DNA from 4 places in the Streptomyces sp. NPDC100445 genome. Region 1 is predicted to be linked to each of the others. Evidence: riboswitches for the same ligand, from Rfam matches in the RefSeq annotation. Region 1 holds a riboswitch; each other region holds the start of a gene.
The links. Region 1 has a riboswitch for cyclic di-AMP ahead of ACIQVT_RS27555 (C40 family peptidase). Riboswitches for the same ligand answer to the same signal wherever they lie in the genome.

Region 1 (4,318 bases):
ACGCCGAGGACCGCGAGCGGGACGAAGACAGCGAGGCCGCGATCCCGGACACCGGCCCGGACGACACCGGCGCCGCGCCCCCTGTCCGCTTCCACTCCAGGTGGGCGGCCGGGATCTCCTCCAGGAAGCGGGAGGGCGGGTTGTACGACGGCTGGCCCCACGCACTGCGCAGCGCCGACCGCGTGAGGTACAACCGCTCCCGGGCACGGGTGATCCCGACATAGGCCAGGCGCCGCTCCTCCTCCAGCTCCTTGACCTCGCCGAGGGCGCGCATGTGCGGGAAGACGCCGTCCTCCATGCCGGTCAGGAACACGACCGGGAACTCCAAGCCCTTGGCGGTGTGCAGGGTCATCAGCGTGATGACGCCGTCGCCGCCCTCCTCGTCGGGGATCTGATCGGAGTCGGCGACCAGGGCGACCTGCTCCAGGAAGTCGGCGAGCGTACCGGACTCGCCCTCGGCGCGTTCCTGCTCGAACTCGAGCGCCACGGCCGCGAGTTCCTGGAGGTTCTCGATGCGGGTCTCGTCCTGCGGGTCGGTGGAGGCCTGCAACTCGGCCAGGTAACCGGTGCGTTCGAGCACGGCTTCGAGGACGGTCGCCGGTCCGGCACCGGATTCGACGATCGTGCGCAGGTCCTCCATCAGCGTGTTGAACCGCTTCACGGCGTTCGTCGACCGCGCGGCCATGCCGTACGCCTCGTCGACCCGCTTCAGGGCCTGCGGGAAGCTGATCTTCTCCCGCTGGGCGAGGGCGTCGACCATGGCCTCCGCACGGTCGCCGATGCCCCGCTTGGGCACGTTGAGGATGCGGCGCAGCGGCACCGAGTCCTCCGGGTTGGCGAGCACGCGCAGGTAGGCCAGGACGTCCCGGACCTCCTTGCGCTCGTAGAAGCGGACGCCGCCGACGACCTTGTACGGCAGGCCGACCCGGATGAAGACCTCTTCGAAGACACGGGACTGGGCGTTGGTGCGGTAGAAGACGGCGACGTCCCCGGCGCGTGCCTCGCCCGCGTCGGTGAGCCGGTCTATCTCGTCCGCGACGAACTGCGCCTCGTCGTGCTCGGTGTCGGCGACGTAGCCGGTGATCCGGGCGCCGTGGCCGGCGTTGGTCCACAGATTCTTCGGACGGCGTGACTCGTTGCGCTCGATGACCGCGTTGGCGGCGGACAGGATCGTCTGCGTGGAGCGGTAGTTCTGCTCCAGCAGGATCGTCGTCGCGTTCGGGTAGTCCTCCTCGAACTGGAGGATGTTGCGGATCGTCGCACCCCGGAAGGCGTAGATCGACTGGTCCGCGTCGCCCACGACGCACAGCTCGGCGGGGGGCAGGTCCCCCTCGCCGGGCGGCACGCCGGCGTCCGCGGCGGCCCGCTCGCCCGTCCCGACCAGCTCGCGCACCAGCGCGTACTGGGCGTGGTTGGTGTCCTGGTACTCGTCGACCAGAACGTGCCGGAAGCGGCGGTGGTAGTGCTCGGCGACGTCCGGGAAGGCGCGCAGCAGGTTGACCGTCGTCATGATCAGGTCGTCGAAGTCGAGGGCGTTGGCCTCGCGCAGCCGCGACTGGTAGAGCGCGTACGCCTGGGCGAGGGTCTTCTCGAAGCCGTCGGTGGCCCGGGCGGCGAAGTCCTCCTCGTCGATCAGCTCGTTCTTGAGGTTGCTGATCTTGGCGCTGAAGGACTTGGGCGGGTAGCGCTTGGGGTCGAGTTCCAGATCCCGGCAGACCAGGGCCATCAGGCGCTTGCTGTCGGCCGCGTCGTAGATCGAGAACGACGAGGTGAAGCCCAGCTTCTTCGACTCGCGGCGCAGGATCCGCACGCACGCGCTGTGGAACGTCATCACCCACATCGCGTGGGCGCGCGGGCCGACGAGCTGCTCCACGCGCTCCTTCATCTCGCCCGCGGCCTTGTTGGTGAAGGTGATCGCGAGGATCTGCCCCGGGTGGACACTCCGCTCGGCCAGCAGGTGGGCGATGCGGTGAGTCAGCACCCGGGTCTTGCCGGAACCGGCGCCGGCGACGATGAGCAGCGGGGAACCGGCGTGCACGACGGCGGCGCGCTGGTTCTCGTTCAGCCCCTCCAGGAGCGCCGCCGCGTCGATCACGGGGCGCGGGGCGCCGTCGCGGTAGTGGGAGTCCCGGTCCGGCGGCACGTCGAACTTCCCGCCGAACAGATCGTCCGGGACGGGCTCCGGAGCGTGGTCGTGCTCGGGCGGCGGCGGAAGCTCCTCGTCGTGCCCGCGCGGGGGCTGGAGGTCCGCCAGGAAGCTGTCGTCAAAGAGGCTGCTCATCGCTCTCCGAGTCTAGGGCGCCCCACCGACAACCGGTCACCGTCCCGGGAACCGATGTTCGCCACACGAGCGCCCCACCTCCCCTCACGCACCGGAAGCACCTGGTCACACGGATGCGCGTGCGCCACGAGGTCACGGAAATGTATCGGACATACTGCGCACCAACCTTCACAGAAGACACACGAGTTGGCTAGGTTGCCGTCAGGCCGCACGACCCCCCTCCGGCGAACGTCGCCGGGCCGCGCGGCCTCCGCCGAGTCCGGCGTGCCCCTGCGCGGCACCCGGAGCCGGGGACCCACCGAATCCTGGGGTGAATCGGCCGACTCCCGCCCGGGACGACGCCGTAGGGCAACCCTTCCGTCCGCCCGAACCCGACAGCTAACCCGGTAGGCGGCAGCTAGGAAGGAGTCGCCTCCCTTGGCGTCGCACCGCAAGCCGCGCCCCGGCGGGACCCCGGGGGCGGGCGTCCGCACCCCCGCTCTCGCCACCGCCGCGCTCACCTCCCTCGCCGTGCTCTCCCAGACCGCGGAGACCCTGCCCGGGGCCGGGCACGGCAGGCCGAGCCCGGAGGAGGTCGAACGCAAGATCGACGACCTCTACCGCCGCGCGGACTCGGCGACCGCGACCGCCGCGGTGACGGAGGAACCGGCCGGTGCCCCAGGGCGGCGGGCCGACAGCCTCCAGCGGCTGCGTGACGAGGTCGCCCGGCGCGCGGCCCGGGCCCGCGCCGTCCCGACCCCCCGCGGCAGCGTGCCGGCCCCTCCGGCCGCGGCCCCCACCGCCCAGCACCACACCACGCCCGCTCCGGACCGGGCACCGTCCCCGTCCACGCAGATGGGGAGCCCCGCGCCCACCACCGGCGCGGGTGTCGCGGCCCCGGCGCACGGCAGGGCCGCCGTGGCGCCCGGCTGGGACGGCGGTGTCATGGCCCCGGCCCCCGTGGGCACCGTCGCACCGCTCACCCATGCGGCACCGGCACCGGTCGTGAACGCCGTCGTGCGGGGCGAGGGCGTGGCCGTCGCGCCGTCCGGGAGCAGCGGGCCGGAGGTCGCCGCTCGGGGGCCGAGGGACCCGAAGGCGGTGAAGGCGGCCGTGCAGCGGAAGCTCGCCCACGCGCGCGTGCTGCTGGCCCGGCGGACCGTCCCGGGCTCCGCGCCGTCCGGCACGGACGCGGCCAAGGCAGGGAAGGCCGTCGCCTTCGCCCGGGCCCAGCTGGGCGCACCGTGCGTGTGGGGTGCCGCCGGGCCAGGCTCCTACGACTGCTCGGGCCTGGTCCAGGCCGCCTGGAAGTCCGCCGGCGTCACCTTGCCGCGTACCGCTCCCGGGCAGGCCGCCGCCGGCACCAGGGTCCCGCCGGCCGACGCCCGCCCCGGCGATCTCGTCCTCTTCCACGACGACCACCGCCACGTCGGGCTCTACACGGGCGACGGCATGATGATCCACGCCCCCAGGCCGGGCGCGTACGTCCGTGAGGAGCCGGTCTCCTCCGTCGGCACGTCGGCCGTCCACAGCGTGGTGCGGCCGGTCTGAACCCCGGGGTCCGCGTGGCCCGGCCACACGAACCGGTGATCAGGTCCAGAGCACGGCGATGAAGATGTTGGCCGTGGTCAGGAGACCGACCAGTGCGAACTGGCCCTTGTCGATCCGCTCCTCGTCCCGCTTGACGTAGACCAGCCCGAGGATCACGATCAGCAGGGCCAGCTTCACGCCGATCTTCAGGGTGTTGACGTGGTGGCCGTCGGCCTGATTGAGGCCGACCAGCGCCACGCCGGTGACCAGCATGGTCAGCGCGCCGTGCAGCATCCCGGGCACGAACCGGGCCGTGCCCCGGCCCATGGCCTTCATCTGGGTCAGGAAACCGCCGAGCAGCGCGGCGATACCGACGATGTGCAGGCCGACGAAGAGATGGATGAGTACGTCCATGGGGCCGGAGCCTAACCAGCGGCGTCCCGGCCTCCCGCCACCGGCCCCACCCGGGCGGCCCGCGCCCATGTCCGGGGGCACCGCGCGGACTCCACGGGCCAGCGGGTCGGACGT
Region 2 (4,318 bases), 160 kb from region 1:
CCGGCCGCGCGGACCCGTCCGTGCCCTCGGTGACCTTGGCGCCCTTGGGCGGGGTGAACGCGAAGGTGGAGGCGGCCGGTTCGGCGAAGGAGACCCGGGTGAAGCCGGCGTCGACGACGGCGGCGCCGCCGCCGCTCGGGGTCAGCGTGAACTTCAGCGGCAGGCCCGTCCGCGCGTCCACGGCGATGCTGATCGCGCCGACGGTGGTGCCGGACTGCCGGGGCCGGATCAGCAGCTTGTAGGCGTCGCGCCCGGCGACCTGCGCGGTGCCGTCGACGGTGACGGACGTGGTGTCGTCGACCGACTTCAGGGCCTGCTCGGCGAAGTCCTTCGGCGTGGCCGGCGGCTCGGCGCCGCGGTCCCGGCCGGAGCGGGCCGTGGTGGAGTGGTGGACCTGGTTGCTCTTGCTGTCGTAGCCCCAGACGTCCTTGCCGTCGTGGATGAGGCTGTACTCGGCGCCGCTCTCCACCAGTGACAGCTTCTGCCGGTCGGGGCCGTCGGCGGCGACGCGCAGGGTGTGCGTGCCGGAGACCAGCTCGGTGAGCCTGGCGCGCGGGTCGGCGGAGGAGCCGTCGCCGGAGCCACCGGCCGCCCCGGAGAGCAGCTTGTCCTCCAGGCCGCCGAGTTCGGGCAGGCCGAGGTCGGTGCTGATCTTCACGGTGCCGGACAGCCGCTGCACGTCCGACCTGGCGATCTTCTCGATGAGCTGCTGCGCGCTGATCCTCGGCAGGTCGGGGTCGCCGGAGTCGGCGAGCGCCGGGACGAGCCCGATCGTGGCCGCCGCCACCCCCACCACCGCGACCGGGACGGCGTACCGGGCGGCCTTGCGCCGGCCGGGACGCGGGTCCTCGTCGCGCTCGGCGCCCACTGCGTCGTCGGATGCGTACGGTGCCATGTGTGCCTTACCTCCGTCGTCGGCGGCGGCTGTCCTCACGCTGGTACACCTGAGCCGCCATTCTCACCCGGATCGGTGAGGAGTGGTGATGTCCGTGGTGACCATCTGACCAAATCGGCCGCGCCGAAGCGTCAGCCCTCGGGGCCAACTCCGTGTACGCCTGCGGTATGACATGAGGAGGCGGCATCTCCCCCGACCCGTAGGGGTCGTGCGGGGTGACGCCGCCCGGGAGGGTGCCTCGGCGGTTCAGCCGGCGCGGTGCACCACCGCGTCGCACAGCTCCAGCAGCGCCGCCTTGGCGTCGCACTCCGGCAGCGGCAGCAGCGCGGCCCGCGCCTCCTCCGCGTACCGCACGGTGTCCCGGCGGGCCTGCTCCAGCGCGGGGTGGGCGCGCAGCGCGGTCAGCGCCTCGGCGTGCCGGGCGTCGTCGCTGAGGTCGGAGTCGAGCAGCGCGCACAGGGCGACGTCCTCGGACCGGCCCAGCCGGGCGGCGCGCTCGCGCAGCCGGAGCACGGGGAGGGTGGGGATGCCCTCGCGCAGGTCGGTGCCCGGGGTCTTGCCGGACTCGTGGGAGTCGGAGGCGATGTCCAGGACGTCGTCGGCGAGCTGGAAGGCGACCCCGAGCCGTTCGCCGTACTGGGTGAGGACGTCGACGACCCGCTCGTCGGCGCCGGACATCATCGCGCCGAACCGGCAGGCGACCGCGACCAGGGAGCCCGTCTTGCCGCCGAGCACGTCCAGGTAGTGCTCGACCGGGTCGCGGCCGTCCGAGGGACCCGCGGTCTCCAGGATCTGGCCGGTGACCAGCCGTTCGAACGCGAGGGCCTGCACCCGGACCGCCTCGGGGCCGAGGTCGGCGAGGATCTGGGAGGCGCGGGCGAAGAGGAAGTCGCCGGTGAGGACCGCGACGGAGTTGCCCCAGCGCGTGTTGGCGCTGGCCACGCCGCGCCGCACGGTCGCCTCGTCCATGACGTCGTCGTGGTACAGCGTGGCCAGGTGGGTCAGCTCCACGACCACGGCGGACGGTACGACACCGGGCGCGTAGGGGTCGCCGAACTGCGCCGCGAGCATGACGAGCAGCGGCCGGAACCGCTTCCCGCCGGCCCGTACGAGGTGCTGCGCGGCCTCCGTGATGAACGGGACCTCGCTCTTGGTGGCCTCGAGCAAGCCTTCCTCGACAGCCGTCAATCCGGCCTGGACATCGGCTTCCAGAGCCTGGTCCCGCACGCTCAGCCCGAACGGCCCGACGACGGTCACGAGGGGTCTCCTGTCTGCTGCTGTCTGCTGGCGATCACACGGTTTGTCGATAGGTCGCTGCCCTCACTCAACTCAGCGTATCCGGTCCTCTTTCGATCACCGCTAGCGCCCACCGGTCCAGCCCGGGCGGTATCGGACCAGAACGGGCGCGAGTGTGATCGGATGGTAAGAACGGACATTTATCGACTTAACCGTAATTCGGTTATTCTTTCGTGACCTCTCCGAACTCCGGCCCGCCACCTTTCGGCCACGCCCACCGAGAGGCGGCAATGACGCGGACCCCCACCCCGCCTTCCCCGGCCCGGACCCCCCGGGGTCGAGAATCCGCCGATTCCCTCTTGTCTGTTTTGGAATGATTTGCCATTTCGTGAATTGGGTCACGCGCCCGTTCCGCAGCCCTACCGGGCACGGCCCGCCCGAACCCTTGCGCCGTAGGCGAGTTGAGGATTGGCGACCGCAAAGGATCAAGCACCCCATACGGCGTCGATCAAGGTCAAACGGTGCGATGTGTGAATCCGGCACTTGTTCCCGACATGTGCTCTCGCATACGTTCCCGGCCGTCGGGCGGACGCCTAATCCTGCCGCCGCCCGCATAACCCATCGACGAACCCATTCGTACGGCAGGAGCGGGGGACCCAGGTAAGCCGCCGGTCCGGAACGGCACACGCCGCACCGGGACGGCTAGGGGTGAAGCCGTGCCTCCTCCAGGGCACGGCCGGGCGCCTCCCCGCCCGAACCCGACAGCTCACCTCGCAGGCGACGGAGAGGAACACCCCCATGTCTGCCGCCGCTCAGCCCCGCCGTACCCGCACCAGCCGCCTCGTCCGCGTCCTCACCGCCGCGGGCACCGGCGCCGTCGTCCTCGCCCTGCCGCTCATCGGCGCCACCGGCGCCGCCGCGGCCACCACCACCGCCGCCCCGGCCGCCGCCACCACCCCGGCCGGCTACCCGAACAACCTCGACGGCTGGATCCGCGAGTCGCTCGCGATCATGGCCCAGAAGGGCATCCCGGGCACCTACAACGGCATCTACCGCAACATCATCCGCGAGTCGTCGGGCAACCCGGCCGCCATCAACCTGTGGGACTCCAACGCGGCCGCCGGCATCCCCTCCAAGGGGCTGCTCCAGGTCATCGACCCCACCTTCAAGGCCTACCACGTGGCCGGCACGTCGTTCGACATCTACGACCCGGTCGCGAACATCACCGCCGCGTGCAACTACGCGGCCGCGCGGTACGGCTCGATCGACAACGTCTTCGGCGCGTACTGACCGGCACCGGCGGCCGACGCCGCCGGCCTCCCGGCCCACCCGGTCGGCCGACCCTCCCGGTCAGCCGGCCGGGAACAGTCTCTCGAGGACGACGGCGACGCCGTCGTCCTCGTTGGACGAGGTGACCTCGTCCGCGATGGCCCTCAGTTCGGGGTGGGCACCGGCCATCGCGACGCCGTGGCCCGCCCACCGGAACATCGGGATGTCGTTGGGCATGTCCCCGAACGCGACGGCCCGTTCGGCGGCGACCCCCAGCCGCTCGGCGGCCAGCGCGAGCCCCGTCGCCTTGGTCACCCCGCTCGGCTGGAGCTCCACGGTCCCCGGCCCCGACATCGTGACCGTCGCCAGCGAGCCCACCGCCGCGCGGGCCACGGCCGCCAGCTCGTCGTCGGACAGGACGGGGTGCCGCAGCAGCACCTTGCTGATCGGCGCCCGCCACAGGTCGTCCCGCCGGCCGACCCGCAGCGCGGGCAGCGTCGGACGGGGCATGCGGTAGCCGGGCTCGACGAGCGTGAGCCCATCCACGCCGTCCTGGTCGACCGCCGCGAAGACCTGCCCCACCTCCGCCTCGATCTTGCCGAGCGCGGTCTCCGCCAGTTCCCGGTCCAGCCGGACCGACCACAGCAGGCGGTCGGTCCCGGCGTCGTAGAGCTGCGCGCCCTGCCCGCACACCGCGAGGCCCGCGCGGCCGAGGCCCGCCAGGAGCGGCCGTACCCGCGGCGCCGGCCGGCCCGTCACCACCAGATGCCGGGCGCCGGCCCGCGCCACCCGCGCGAGCGCGGCCACAGACCGGTCGGAGACGGTGTCGTCGTCGCGCAGCAGCGTCCCGTCCAGGTCGGTGGCGATCAGGTCGTACGCGGGGGTGGGTGCCATGATCAGAGAATACGGACCGCCCGG
Region 3 (4,318 bases), on a different contig from region 1:
CGCCATTCGGTCGCTTTACGGGCCGCCGCGCGCCGACACCGCCCCGAGAATTGCGGCGGCGCTGAATTCGGGCAGCGAAAAGCACCCTCCCGGGAATACCTCACCTTTGTATACGGTGCCCGCGTTAATTGCGCGGGCCCGTCATGTTTACGGTTCGTTGCGAGGTCCTCACACGCTCCGGCGTGCCGGGCGGACGCAGCCGATGGCCGCCGGCGGCGCGCTCGGTGTGCAGCGCCGTGAGCGCCCGCGCGCGCTCGCCGTCCCCGCGCGCCACCGCGTCCACGATCGCCCCGTGCTCCGCCCACGACTCCACCGGGCCGAGCGGCGCCACCACCGCGTACATCCAGGCGATCTTGTGCCGCAGCTGGGTGAGCATCGAGGTCAGCGAGGGACTGCCGGAGGCCTGGGCGAGCGTCTCGTGGAACCAGCCGCCCAGCGCGCGCAGATCCTCGCCGCCGCCCCTCCTCGCCCGGTCCTGCCCCAGGCGGACCAGTCCGCGCAGCACCTTCAGATGGGCCTCGGTGCGCCGCTGTGCGGCCCGGGCGGCCCCCAGCGGCTCCAGCAGCGTCCGCATCTCCAGCAGGTCGGCGGCCTCCTGCTCGGTCGGCTCGGCCACACACGCGCCCGCGTGCCGGCGGGTCACCACGAACCCCTCCGCCTCCAGGGTCCGCAGGGCCTCGCGGACGGGGACGCGCGAGACGCCGTAGCGACGGGCCAGGACTTCCTCGGTGAGGCGGCTGCCGCGCTCGTAGACACCGGCGACGATGTCGTCCCGGACAGCGGTGCACACCGAGTGCGCCGGAATACGCATGACCGACCTCCGCCTTAATTCCCGTGAAACGCCGACGATGGACGTGTGTTCCCGTGACTCTATTCCAATGGGCCTGAATTTCCGACGGCAGGACGTCATCCATGGATATTTTTTGGTCAGCGGGCCGGCGGATCGGCGGAAAACGGGGGGCTCGGAGAAAACACGAGGACCCCGGCTCGGTGAGCCGGGGTCTGGCGAAGGCTGTGCGGGCTTTTGTCCGGTCAGACGTTCACGCCGTGCTTGCGGAGGTAGGCGACCGGGTCGACGTCCGAGCCGTAGTCCGGGGTCGTACGGGCCTCGAAGTGCAGGTGCGGGCCGGTGACGTGACCGGTCGCGCCCGACAGGCCGATCTGCTGGCCGGGGACGACCTTCTGGCCCGCCGTGACGGCGATGGAGGACAGGTGGCCGTACTGGGTGTACATGCCGTCGGCCATCCGGATCACGATCTGGTTGCCGTACGCGCCGCCCCAGCCCGTGGAAACGACCGTGCCGGCGCCCACCGCGTGGACGGAGGTGCCGCTGGCCGCGTGGAAGTCGACGCCGGTGTGCGCGCCGGAGGACCACAGGGAGCTGCTGGCCTGGTAGCCCGTGGAGACGTAGGACTGCGCTATCGGGAGGACGAAGGCGTTCAGCCGCTTGCGCTCGGCATCGCGGGCGGCGCGGATCCGGGCCTCGTGGACCTCCTGGGCCCGCTCGGCGGCGGCCTTCTGCGCGGCCTCCTCGGCGGCCTTGCGCTCGGCTGCCTGCTGCTGGGCGGCGGCCTGCGCGTCGATCTGCTCGGCGACGTCGTCGTTCACGGTGAGGACCGGGGTGAGGCCGGTCTGCTCCACGGAAGCGTCGGCGGCGAGCGCCGGGGAGGCGGCGAGGGTACCGATGACACCCGTGGTGGTGAGGGCCGCGACACCGGCCGCCTGAGCGGTGGTGCGCTTGACCCGGCCGGGCTTGCGATGCTTCCCGGCGGCGCACATGAACGCCATGAAGTGGCTGGTCCTTTCCTTCCCTCTCGCCTACCGGGTTAGCTGACGGGTTCGGAGCAGGAAGGTCTCCTACGGGCCCCCTCGCTCGCGCGCGGGCGCCCGATTCACCCCAGGGACGATGGGTCCCCGGCTCCCCTGGCTCGCGCCGTACGGGGACTCGGCGATGGCTGTCCGGTGCCGCTGGTGCGGCGCACTGCCTGACGAACAGCCCGCATGACGGTACGGCGGCGTGCGCGCCGTCCTCAAACAGATCCGCGTTTTTGTAGCGCATCCCACAGGGCAGACAGGCAACGTCCGCCCCAAAACGGGCATCTGAGGGAACGAGTGGAACGGCGGGGGCCCTGACGACCCGTAGGTCGGCAGGGCCCCCGCGCGCGTGCGCCGCCGTCGTGTCCGCCGGTGCGTCTACTCCGCGGCCACGACGCTGACTTCGCCGATGCCGAGCGCCTCGACCGGTGCCTTGATCGCCGCGGCGTCACCGACGAGGACCGTCACCAGGCGGTCCACCGGGAAGGCGTTCACGACGGCCGCCGTGGCCTCCACCGTGCCCGTGGCGGCCAGCCGCTGATAGAGCGTCGCCTGGAAATCGTCGGGCAGGTGCTGCTCGACCTGGTCGGCCAGGGTGCCCGCGACGGCCGCCGCCGTCTCGTACTTCAACGGCGCCACGCCGACCAGGTTCTGCACGGCGACGTCCCGCTCCGCGTCGGTCAGGCCCTCCGCCGCGAGCGTGCGCAGCACCTTCCACAGGTCGTCCAGCGCGGGGCCGGTGTTCGGCGTGTCCACCGAACCGCTGATGGCGAGCATCGCCGCCCCCGTGCCGTCCGGCGCCGAGCGCAGCACCTGCCCGAAGGCACGCACCCCGTAGGTGTAGCCCTTCTCCTCGCGCAGGACGCGGTCCAGGCGGGAGGTGAGCGTGCCGCCGAGGCAGTAGGTGCCGAGCACCTGGGCGGGCCAGACGCGGTCGTGCCGGTCGGCTCCGACGCGGCCGATGAGCAGCTGCGTCTGGACGGCGCCGGGCCGGTCCACGATGATCACGCGCCCCGTGTCGTCGGCGGTCACCGGCGGCACCGGCCGCGGCTCGCCCGGCGTGCCGGTCCAGGCGCCCAGGGTTTCGGCGAGCAGCTCGTCCAGGTCGACGCCGGTCAGGTCGCCGACGACGACCGCGGTGGCCGTGGCGGGCCGCACATGACGGTCGTAGAACGCGCGGACGGACGCCGCGTCGATCTTCCCGACCGTCTCCTCGGTGCCCTGGCGCGGGCGGGACATGCGCGAGGTCGCCGGGAACAGCTCCCGGGAGAGCTCCTTCGCGGCCCGGCGGGCCGGGCTGGCCAGCTCGTGCGGGATCTCGTCCAGGCGGTTGCGGACCAGCCGCTCGACCTCGCTCTCGGCGAAGGCGGGCGCCCGCAGGGCGTCGGCGAGCAGGCCGAGGCCCTTGGCCAGGCGGGAGGCCGGGACCTCCAGGCCGAGCCGGACGCCGGGGTGGTCGGCGTGCGCGTCGAGCGTGGCGCCCGCGCGCTCCAGCTCGGCGGCGAACTCCTCCGCCGAGTGCCGGTCGGTGCCCTCGGAGAAGGCCCGCGCCATGATCGTGGCGACGCCGTCCAGACCGGCCGGCTCGGCTTCCAGCGGTGCGTCCAGCAGCACCTCGACGGCGACGACCTGCTGGCCGGGCCGGTGGCAGCGCAGCACCGTCAGGCCGTTGCCGAGGGCGGTGCGCTCCGGCGCCGGGAACGCCCAGGGCCTGGCCTCGCCGGGCTGCGGCTGGGGGTGGAACTCCATGGTGGCGAGCTCGGTCACTTGGCCGTCTCCTCGTTCTCGGTCTCGTCGCGGCCCGCCTCTACGGTCGCTTCCTGCTCCGGGTCCTCGGGGACCCCGGCGTCCAAGGTGGCCTCCGGGGACTTCGGCTCGTAGACGAGGACCGCGCGGTTGTCGGGGCGCAGGCGGGCCCGGGCGACGTCCCGCACCTCCTCCGGGGTCACCTCCAGGACGCGCTCGACGGCGGTCAGGGCGAGCTGCGGGTCGCCGAACAGAACGGCGAAGCGGCACAGTTCGTCGGCGCGGCCCGCGACCGTGCCGAGCCGGTCCAGCCACTCGCGCTCCAGCTGGGCCTGCGCGCGTTCCATCTCCTCCGGCGTGGGGCCCTCCTCGGCGAACCGGGCCAGCTCCTCGTCGATGGCGGCCTCGATGACCGGCACCTCGACATCACCGGAGGTCTTCACGTCAAGCCAGCCCATGGAGGGCGCGCCGGCCAGACGCAGCAGGCCGAAGCCGGCCGCGACGGCCGTACGGTCGCGGCGCACCAGCCGGTTGTACAGCCGGGAGGACTCGCCGCCGCCGAGGACGGTCAGGGCCAGGTCGGCCGCGTCGCACGCGCGCGTGCCGTCGTGCGGCAGCCGGTAGGCGGCCATCAGGGCGCGCGCCGGCACCTCCTCCACGACGACCTCGCGCAGCTGTTCGCCGAGGACGTCCGGCAGGGAACCGTCGCGGGGCTCGGGCTTGCCGTCGTGGGAGGCGATGGAGCCGAAGTACTTCT
Region 4 (4,318 bases), on a different contig from region 1:
AGAGTGCGGTTGAGCGTGGCCGAGCGGCGGGAGGAACTGCTGCGGGCCGCCATCGGGCAGATCGAGGCGCGGGGCGTGGCGGCGGTCAGGATCGCCGACGTGGCCGCGACCCTCGGGGTGAGCAACGCGCTGGTGCTGTACCACTTCTCGACGAAGGAGAAGCTGGTCGCCGCCGCCTTCACGTACGCGGCGGCCGACGACCTAGCGCGTCTGCGCGGGCTGCTGGGACGGCGGACGTCCGCGCTGCGCCGACTGCGGGCGGCGGTGCGCTGGTACGCGCCGACCGGGCAGGCGAAGGGCTGGCGGCTGTGGATCGAGGGCTGGGCGGTGGCCCTGCGGGAGCCCGCGCTGCGCGATGTCACCCGGGACCTCGACAGGCAGTGGAAAGCGGCCATCGTCGAGGTCATCACCGAGGGGGTGGCGGGCGGCGAGTTCGTGTGCGCCGACCCGCCCGGTACGGCGCTGCGGCTGACCGCGCTGCTGGACGGCCTGGCGGTGCAACTGACGTCCTACCCGGGCGGGGTGCCGCGGGCCCGGGCGCAGGAATGGGTGGACGACGCCCTCGCCCGGGAACTCGGCCTGGAACGCGAGGCGTCGGCCGGACGCGGACGCTGAGCGCGCCGCCTTTCGGGAACCGTCGCACGAGTTCCCCGCCGGGCCGTGTCCCGGACCCCCGGGTGCGGGGCACGGGACACGGCCGCGATGCGGTCAGGCCACGGCGGCGATACGCATCCGGATGTCGTCCGGCGACAACAGCCCCTTGGCGGTCACGTGGTCGCCGGAGGACTCGCCGCGCAGCCGCCGTCCGATCCACGGGACGAGGTGCTCGCGGGCCCAGTGCACGTCGTCGCGGCGGATCTCCAGGGTGCCCCGGGGCGGCAGCGGCGGCCACGGCTGCTCGGGGTCGGCCGGGACGTCCACGCCGAGGGCCTGCCCGGCCCGCAGCGCCACACGGGTGTGTCCCTCGGGTGAAAGGTGCAGCCGGTCGCGGTCCCAGGCCCTGCGGTCCTGCACGGATCTGAGGGACCACAGGTCCAGCACGGGGCAGCCGTACCGGTCGGCGATGGCCCGGACGTGCCCGTTGTACGTGGCGATCTTGCCGCGCAGGTGCTTGAGCACGGGCACGCCACGGGTGTCGAAGCCGGTCGTCACCAACACGGTGCCGACGGCTCCGGTCAGCCGGGCCACGGCGCCTTCGAAACGCGTCGCCACCTCGTCCGGGTCGGTGCCCGGGCGGATGATGTCGTTGCCGCCCGCACAGAAGGAGACGAGGTCCGGGGCGAGTTCGACGGCTCTGGGGAGCTGGTCCGCCATGACCTGGTCCAGGAGTTTGCCGCGCACGGCGAGATTGGTGTACTGGAAGTCGCCCTCGGGACGCCGGTCGGCGAGCAGTACCGCGAGCCGGTCGGCCCAGCCCACGAACGCCCCGTCGGGGCCGGGGTCGCCGACGCCCTCGGTGAAGCTGTCCCCCACCGCCACGTACGACCCGATCACTGATCTGTTGTCATTCTTCGAATCGTCTGCCACGTCGGACCATGATTCACCTTCGGATGTGACCTACGCGACCGTAGGCGGGGGTTGACGAACGGTGACATGAGCCACTGACAAAGAATCGGCCAACCACGGAATAGGGCCGTCGTCAGGCGCGTTGACCGCCTGGCAACCGGAACGCCGAAGGCCGGACCCCGGGTTCGGGGTCCGGCCTTCGGTGGCGTGTCGGACGGTGGTGCGGGGGTGTCAGCCGACGGTGAGGCCGTGCCGGCGGAGGTAGCCGACCGGGTCGATGTCGGAGCCGTAGTACGGCGTGGTGCGGATCTCGAAGTGCAGGTGCGGGCCGGTCACGTTGCCGGTGGCGCCGGACAGGCCTATCTGCTGCCCCGCGGTGACGCTCTGGCCGGCCGAGACGGAGAGCTGGGAGAGGTGGCCGTACTGGGCGTAGTAGCCGTCGTTCAGGCGGATGACGACCTGGTTGCCGTAGGCGCCGCCCCAGCCGGCGGAGACGACGGTGCCCGCGGCGACGGCCTTCAGGGAGGTGCCGGTGGGGACGACGAAGTCGACGCCGGTGTGGTAGCCGCTGGACCACATGCCGCCGGCCACGTGGTAGCCGGTGCCGGTGGCCGCGCCGGCCACCGGGAGGGTGTAGCCGGTGGACGTGCGGGGGGCCGGGGCGGACTTGGGGGCCGGGGCCGGCTTCGGGGCCGGGGCGGACCTCGGGGCCGGGGCGGAGTCGGTGCGGGTCCCCGTGGCCTTGCCGCCGAGGGTGAGCCTGAGGCCCGGGTGGATCAGCGACGGATCGGCGCCGACGGCCTGCCGGTTGTCCTCGTAGAGGCGCTGCCAGCCGCCGCCGACATGCTGCTCGTCGGCGATCCTGGCGAGGTAGTCGCCGCTGCGGACCGTGTAGGTGCGCAGGCCCGGAGCCGGCTGCGCGGCGGTCCTGACCGCCGTGTCCGGGAGGGACCGCACGGTCTTGCCGACCACGGGCTGGGCGGGGGTGGCGGCGTGCGCGCCGGCGGCCCCGATCAGCGGGAGGGCCAGCGCGGCGCCACCGGTCCCGGCGGCGGCGATGGAGCGGGACAGACGCTGGGTCTTGGGGCGGCGGTGCTTACCCGTGGCGGGCATGGCGCGGTTCCTCTCCGGCGCCTGCGAGGTCAGCTGTCGGGTTCGGGCTGGAGCTGCCCGGCCGTGCGTCGCACGGCTGCACCCCAAAGCCTGTCGCGGAGACCGGGACAGGCAGTCGTACCTGGTGGGTCCCCCGCTCCTGCCGGACGCGGATCAGTGTGGGGCTCCGGGCGGCGGCAGGATTCGGCGTTCCGTCCGGATTGGTGGTGAACGTAAGCGAGCGGGACGCGGGGAGACAAGCATCCGGTTCCCGCTCCCGGTGTTTCGGGCACCCGCACCGGGGAACTCGTGGTCACCCTGCGTGCAACTCCGCCTCGCCCGTCCCTCAAGTACCCGGCTGGGCAACGACATTACGTGGGCATGACATGCGACGTACGGTCACCACTATGACGCTGGTCACGTAGGTCCCTCACATGTCCGGTCGGTCGACCGCGAGTTGGGCACAATGTCACGATGGGGGCATTCCTCCCAAGCGTCATATAACCGGAGGAACGCGGAGTCCGGGCTACTCCTCGGTCCCCGTACCGGTGCGCCGTGGTGCCGTGCCCGGAGCCGGGCGGGGACCACGGCGCCCCTCCCCCGGGAGGTCGGCCGGTGGGTGTGACCACGCCCGCCGGACACCTGCCGCCTGGGGAAATCGATGTCGTATGGTCGTCGCAGTGCCCGCCGGTGAGCCGCGCCGACGGGGCCGACCGGGAGGAGCCCCCGTGACGCAGCAGGTCCCGTCGACCGAGCCGGAGCTGTCCGGAGTGCGCAACTTCCGTGACGTGGGCGGGCTGCCGACCACGGACGGCCGACGGGTGCGCCACGGCGTGCTGTTCCGCAGTGGGCACCTGGCGCACGCGACCGAGGACGACGCGGAGTTCCTCGCCTCCCTGGGCCTGCACACGGTCTTCGACTTCCGCAACGCGGCCGACCAGCGACTGGAGGGACCCGACGTCGAACTGCCCGGTGTGCGGAACGTGAACCTGCCGCTGAGCGACCCGGCGGACGGCGCCGAGTTCTGGAAGATGGTCCGGGACGGCGACCTGGAGCAGCTGCGCGCGATCCTCGACGGCGGCAAGGGGGCGGCCCGGATGACCGCCTCCTACCGGAAGATCGTCAAGGAGCGCACGGCCGAGCACTCCCGCGTGCTGCACGCGCTCGCCGACGACAGCGTGCCCGCGCTGATGCACTGCGCGGCCGGCAAGGACCGCGCGGGCATCTCGATAGCCGTCACCCTCCTGGCCCTCAGGGTGGAGCGGGACGCGATCGTCGCCGACTACCTGGAGTCCAACGCGCGGCACCGCCGCTACAAGGTGCGCCGCAGCGGCAGCGCGGACACCGCGTACACCCCCGAGGTCATGGCACTGCTCGACCCGCTCTTCGACGCCCGCGCCGAGTACCTGGAGGCGGCCTTCCGGAGCATCGAGGAGACGTGGGGCGACGTCGACACCTACCTGCTCCGGGGCCTGGGCCTCTCCCCCGACACCCGCGCACGGCTCCGCGAGCGCCTGCTGGACTGAGCGGCGGGCAGGTCAGGACTTGGCGCCCACCGTGAACAGCAGGTACAGGAACGCCGCGAGGACGTGCCCGAGGGCGATGTAGATGATCAGGCGGATCCACAGGGAACGGGGGAACCTGGTCTCGAAGTCGCTCATGGCAGCTCTCCGGTCGGTGGTCCCAGGCACAGCGTGGCCGTGGGACTCTGCAACAGGGT

Region 2: linked by a shared signal. The riboswitch ahead of ACIQVT_RS28325 (transglycosylase SLT domain-containing protein) and the one ahead of ACIQVT_RS27555 (C40 family peptidase) in region 1 are both predicted to bind cyclic di-AMP.
Region 3: linked by a shared signal. The riboswitch ahead of ACIQVT_RS22380 (M23 family metallopeptidase) and the one ahead of ACIQVT_RS27555 (C40 family peptidase) in region 1 are both predicted to bind cyclic di-AMP.
Region 4: linked by a shared signal. The riboswitch ahead of ACIQVT_RS30850 (peptidoglycan DD-metalloendopeptidase family protein) and the one ahead of ACIQVT_RS27555 (C40 family peptidase) in region 1 are both predicted to bind cyclic di-AMP.

What each region holds. Positions count from the first base shown of each region.
Region 1 covers NZ_JBIVZV010000013.1:44,202-48,519, forward strand. Annotated here, with positions in the region: gene pcrA (DNA helicase PcrA) at 1-2,281, opposite strand, end outside; cyclic di-AMP (ydaO/yuaA leader) riboswitch at 2,523-2,690, shown strand; gene ACIQVT_RS27555 (C40 family peptidase) at 2,699-3,811, shown strand; gene ACIQVT_RS27560 (hypothetical protein) at 3,851-4,204, opposite strand.
Region 2 covers NZ_JBIVZV010000013.1:203,996-208,313, forward strand. Annotated here, with positions in the region: gene ACIQVT_RS28315 (outer membrane lipoprotein carrier protein LolA) at 1-895, opposite strand, end outside; gene ACIQVT_RS28320 (polyprenyl synthetase family protein) at 1,142-2,152, opposite strand; cyclic di-AMP (ydaO/yuaA leader) riboswitch at 2,744-2,924, shown strand; gene ACIQVT_RS28325 (transglycosylase SLT domain-containing protein) at 2,930-3,421, shown strand; gene ACIQVT_RS28330 (HAD family hydrolase) at 3,482-4,294, opposite strand.
Region 3 covers NZ_JBIVZV010000009.1:232,352-236,669, forward strand. Annotated here, with positions in the region: gene ACIQVT_RS22375 (GntR family transcriptional regulator) at 125-811, opposite strand; gene ACIQVT_RS22380 (M23 family metallopeptidase) at 1,033-1,788, opposite strand; cyclic di-AMP (ydaO/yuaA leader) riboswitch at 1,801-1,961, opposite strand; gene ACIQVT_RS22385 (M16 family metallopeptidase) at 2,194-3,582, opposite strand; gene ACIQVT_RS22390 (M16 family metallopeptidase) at 3,579-4,318, opposite strand, start outside.
Region 4 covers NZ_JBIVZV010000015.1:180,890-185,207, forward strand. Annotated here, with positions in the region: gene ACIQVT_RS30840 (TetR/AcrR family transcriptional regulator) at 1-615, shown strand, start outside; gene ACIQVT_RS30845 (SGNH/GDSL hydrolase family protein) at 709-1,494, opposite strand; gene ACIQVT_RS30850 (peptidoglycan DD-metalloendopeptidase family protein) at 1,738-2,619, opposite strand; cyclic di-AMP (ydaO/yuaA leader) riboswitch at 2,625-2,781, opposite strand; gene ACIQVT_RS30855 (tyrosine-protein phosphatase) at 3,327-4,124, shown strand; gene ACIQVT_RS30860 (DUF6126 family protein) at 4,137-4,259, opposite strand; gene ACIQVT_RS30865 (helix-turn-helix domain-containing protein) at 4,256-4,318, opposite strand, start outside.